2 regions of the Marinomonas sp. ef1 genome follow, and region 2 is predicted to be linked to the other one. Evidence: predicted binding sites of a transcription regulator. Region 2 holds the regulator's gene; the other holds the start of a gene.
What was found. Region 2 encodes PhoB, which activates phosphate uptake and scavenging genes when phosphate is short. Its sites were predicted from a motif close to TGTCATANNNNTGTCANA; they were not measured.
Positions count from the first base shown of each region.

Region 1: a site for PhoB is predicted at 2,003-2,020, ahead of CCS02_RS18715 (inorganic phosphate transporter). Genes of this name have one in related genera too.

Region 1 covers NZ_NHTT01000016.1:49,372-51,855, reverse strand. Annotated here, with positions in the region: gene CCS02_RS18720 (hypothetical protein) at 1-28, opposite strand, end outside; gene CCS02_RS18715 (inorganic phosphate transporter) at 163-1,737, opposite strand; gene CCS02_RS18710 (L-serine ammonia-lyase) at 2,041-2,484, opposite strand, start outside.
Region 2 covers NZ_NHTT01000004.1:220,699-223,182, reverse strand. Annotated here, with positions in the region: gene ubiA (4-hydroxybenzoate octaprenyltransferase) at 1-463, shown strand, start outside; gene phoB (phosphate regulon transcriptional regulator PhoB) at 548-1,243, shown strand; gene phoR (phosphate regulon sensor histidine kinase PhoR) at 1,240-2,484, shown strand, end outside.

The DNA.
Region 1 (2,484 bases), on a different contig from region 2:
CAACTAAAATCAACATACTTAATTTCATTACTTAATAGTTACCTAAGTTGCGACTTTATATAGAAATAAAAAAGTAACTTACTTTTATATAACACAGACGGCGGGATGAAAACAAAAAAAGATCAGAGAAGCTGATCTTTTTTTGTTTATCTTGAAAGAGACTTATCGAGAAACAGAAAAGCCGAGTAACATATAAAAAATTATAGCTGAAAGTACAGCAGAAGCAGGAACAGTAATCACCCATGCAGCAGCAATACGTAACAAAGCAGAGCGTTTCACCAATTCTTTCTTCGTTGCTTTCTTCAAGCCTTTACGTTCTTCAGATGAGATAGGGGATGAAGCTTGCGCGGCTTTCAATTCTTTCAAAATTGCACGCTTTTCCTCGACATCCGCCAACTTGAAACGTTTCACAAACTCTTGTGTTTGCTGACCATTGTGACCCGCAGATTCTGAATGAGAAATGATAGACGCCAGTTTTTTCTCATACGATTGTTTCAAGTACTCACGTAAGAAACCAACACCAAAGATCCCGCCCACAGCAATGTGAGTAGAACTAACAGGTAAACCAAGCTGAGAAGCGACAATTACCGTAATAGCAGCTGCCATGGCAACACAAAAAGCTCGTGTTTTATCCAATTCAGTGATTTCAGATCCGACCGTTTTGATAAGCTTAGGACCAAATAGAGCAAGACCAACAGCAATACCAATACCACCAACCATCATAATCCAAATAGGGATCGATGCTTTGCTAGAAACAGCACCAGTCATTAAAGCATCATTAATAGCAGCAAGTGGCCCAATCGCATTGGCAACATCGTTAGCACCATGAGCAAAGCTAAGCAAAGCAGCAGATACAATAAGAGGAAGTGTAAATAAACTATTCACAGCATCTTTATCATTTTTCAATGCAGTTGCCGCTTTATCGATCATAGGACGAATGAGGAAGTAAACAGTTAATGCAATTGCAAAAGCGATCATCGCTGCCGTAACAAAATCTAGCTTCCAAAGATGTTTAAGACCTTTAAGAATAAGATACGTTGAGAACGCCCAAACCATTAGGCCAACTAATAAAGGTACAACCTTTTTAGCCGCATCAATCATGTCGCTTTTATAGGTAATTGAACGTTTGATATACATTAGGAATAACGCAGCGATCACGCCCCCCATCACTGGCGAAATGATCCAGCTAGCAACAATCGCAATCAATTTATCCCAATTCGCAATATCCCAACCGCCAGCAGCAATACCTGCACCAAGTACACCACCAACAATAGAATGAGTTGTCGAAACAGGAGCACCAAGATAGGTCGCTAAGTTTAGCCAAATTGCACCAGCTAATAAGGCCGCCATCATAACCCAAATAAAGGTTTCAGCGTCGCCAATTGAATTAGGATTAATAATGCCATTTTTAATAGTACCAACAACTGTACCACCGGCAATCAAAGCACCAGCAGCTTCAAAAACAGCAGCTATCAAAATTGCTCCAGTCATAGATAAGGCTTTAGACCCTACCGCTGGCCCAACATTGTTAGCCACATCATTAGCGCCAATATTTACGGCCATGTAGGCGCCAATTGCCGCTGCGATGGCTAATATAGATAAATTAGAAACCCCAACACCATTAGCTGAAGCATAAAAACCTGATAGCAAAACAAAGGCTAAGGCAATCAATACACGGACAAACTCATGACCACTCAATAACGTGGATTCTTCTTTCGGGTTATTTGTAAGATCCATACGGGCTCTTCTTTCTATAATTAATCTATGCCAAACCGTTGATAATTTAAACGATGCTTAAACTACCGACGACATGCTTATCCTAGCATCCCAAATAAATTTGGCTCTCAATTCATCCCGTCACATTTTTTGAAAAATGTAAATTCGGCGCCATTCTACACTGGGAGTCTTCAGATAAAAACCCCTAAACTTGCTGATAGCTACGACTCGAAAAAGGACAAAAAAAGTGCCTAAAGAGGCACTGAATGAAAAGATACTACAGAAATATGACCGTTTTGTTACAAATATAATATTACTAAGCAGCTAGCATTCAATCACATTGACGGCTAGTCCGCCTCGAGATGTTTCTTTGTACTTATCATTCATATCTCTTCCTGTGTCTCGCATGGTACGAATGACTTTATCGAGGGAAACATAATGCGTTCCATCGCCCCGAAGTGCCATACTCGCAGAGTTAATGGCTTTAATTGATGCCATGGCATTGCGCTCTATACAAGGCACTTGCACCAAACCACCAATAGGGTCACAAGTCAGACCCAAATTATGTTCCATACCAATTTCTGCCGCGTTTTCTATTTGTTCAGGAGAACCGCCTGTCGCCGCTGCCAATCCAGCCGCAGCCATAGCACAAGCCGATCCCACTTCCCCTTGGCAACCCACTTCAGCACCAGAAATAGACGCATTTTCTTTGAACAACAACCCGATAGCCGCTGCAGTAAGGAAAAAATTAATCACGCCCTCTTCACT
Region 2 (2,484 bases):
ATATACTCATCTGCCTCAGCTTTTCCTTGGTTTGGCCTTTTCTTGGGCGATCCCTATGGCCTACAGCGCCCAAGGTGGGGACTTAACAGATCCCGAATTATGGATGTTGTTTGTCGCGAATTGCTTTTGGACCATTGCTTATGACACGTATTATGCAATGACAGACCGTCCAGATGATCTCAAAATAGGCGTCAAATCCACCGCAATCTTATTTGGGCAATACGATTTATTTGTCATTGTTTGCCTGCAAGGGCTAACCTTATCTTTATTGACGTGGATTGGCCTACTAGCAGGACTACATTGGCTATACTTTGTATCACTAATCGTTTGTGTCGGACTCTTTTATCAACAATTTAAACAAGCAAAAGAACGCGACCGCCAAGCTTACTTCCGATCTTTTTTAGATAACAACCGCGTTGGTTACTGTGTCTTCATTGGTCTAGTCGCAAGCTATTTTATGTAATATATGGCAAAGTTGTGACAATGTAACCGAATTGTCACATTAGATCGCTTTAATGAAACCGTTCCTGAGATGAGGATAAATCCTGTGACCGGTAAAAAAGTATTAATTATTGACGACGAATCTTCCATACGCGAAATGATCGCCATCGCTCTTGAAATGGCAGGCTACGAGTATTTGGAAGCAGAAAACATTCAGCAAGCGCATGAAATCATTGTGGACCACCGTCCAGATCTAATTCTTGTAGATTGGATGATGCCCGGCGGTAGCGGTATTGAGCTTACTCGCAGATTGAAAAAAGACACTACGACGGCTGAAATTCCGGTCATTATGCTGACCGCGAAAAGTGAAGAAGACAATAAGATCCAAGGTTTAGAAGTTGGCGCGGATGATTACATCACCAAGCCTTTCTCACCTCGTGAATTAGTTGCACGACTCAAAGCTGTCTTGCGCCGCGCGACACCTCAAGGGGTTGATGAGCCAATCGAAATCGAAGGCCTAACCCTTGATCCAATTAGTCAACGAGTTACCATAGGCAGCCGTCCTTTAGATATGGGGCCGACAGAATACCGTCTATTAAAGTTTCTCATGACCCATCAAGAGCGTGCCTATTCAAGAGCACAATTGTTGGATCAAGTATGGGGTGGAAATGTCTACGTTGAAGAACGTACCGTTGACGTCCATATACGTCGTTTACGCAAAGCCATTGGTAGTACTCATGATTTCTTGATACAAACTGTACGAGGAACAGGCTACCGCTTCTCAGCAAAAAGGTCCGTATGAAAACAGTTTGGCGAAACACCATTATTACTTGGCTCGCGGGGCTCGCAGCCTGCATTGTCATAGGCCTAGTCATTGGTCAGTTGTTGGGTGTTTTGCTGCTGTACGTTTTAGGCTCTTTGTACTGGCAACTTTATCAGCTATATCAATTCCATAATTGGCTGCGTCATTCTGGTCGTGCAGCACCGCCAGAAGCCAGTGGAATTTGGGGTGAAGTATTCGATGCAGTCTATCGATTGCATAAGAAACAGCGCAAATCCAAACGTCGCATGCGCCAAGCCCTAACAAGAATTGAAAGCTCTACAACCGCCTTAAAAGAAGGCGTTATCATGGCTGATAACCAAGGCAACTTGGAATGGTGGAATAACTCGGCAGCACATTTTCTTGGATTAATGCGTCCTGTCGATCGCGGCCAAGTGATTACCAATATTGTCCGTAGTCCTGAGTTTTTCCGATACTTCAGCCAAAAACGCTTCGGTGAACCTTTGGTCATCAAGTCTCCAGCCAAAGATGGCGTGTATTTAGAAATTCAAACCACGCTGTACGATAAAAACGATCACTTGATTTTCGTTCGTGATGTGACCCGCTTACACTTGCTAGAGCAGATGCGTAAAGACTTTGTCGCTAACGCATCACATGAGCTGAAAACGCCGCTAACGGTCATTAAAGGCTATTTAGAAACCCTAGACATGTTTAAGGACAGCCTGCCCAAAAGCATGCAAAAAGGCATTGTGAATATGTCAGAGCAGTCTGAGCGGATGGAACAACTTATCGAGGATCTGTTACTGCTGTCTCGATTAGAAAGTAATGACAAGCGTGAAGAAAACCAATGGCATAAGGTCTCAGACCTAGTAAAAACCATTACCAATGCGACCACGCCTATCTTGACTGACAAACATACTCTTGTCTTGGATATCCCTGTGGAAGCTCGACTGTACGGCTCTTATAAAGAGCTATACAGTGCTTTTTCGAATCTAATTTTTAACGCCATAAAATACTCACCAGATGGTGGCGAAATCGCTATTAAATGGGAATCCAGTGAGTTTAACGGTGTATTTTCGGTGAAAGATTCCGGACTGGGCATAGAACCAAGATACATTCCTCGACTCACAGAACGGTTTTTCCGCGTCGATAAAGGAAGAGGATCGAAAACTGGCGGTACAGGTCTTGGCTTAGCCATCGTAAAGCACGTGTTATTGCATCACGATGCCAAACTACAAATCCGTAGTCAGCCAGGTTTCGGC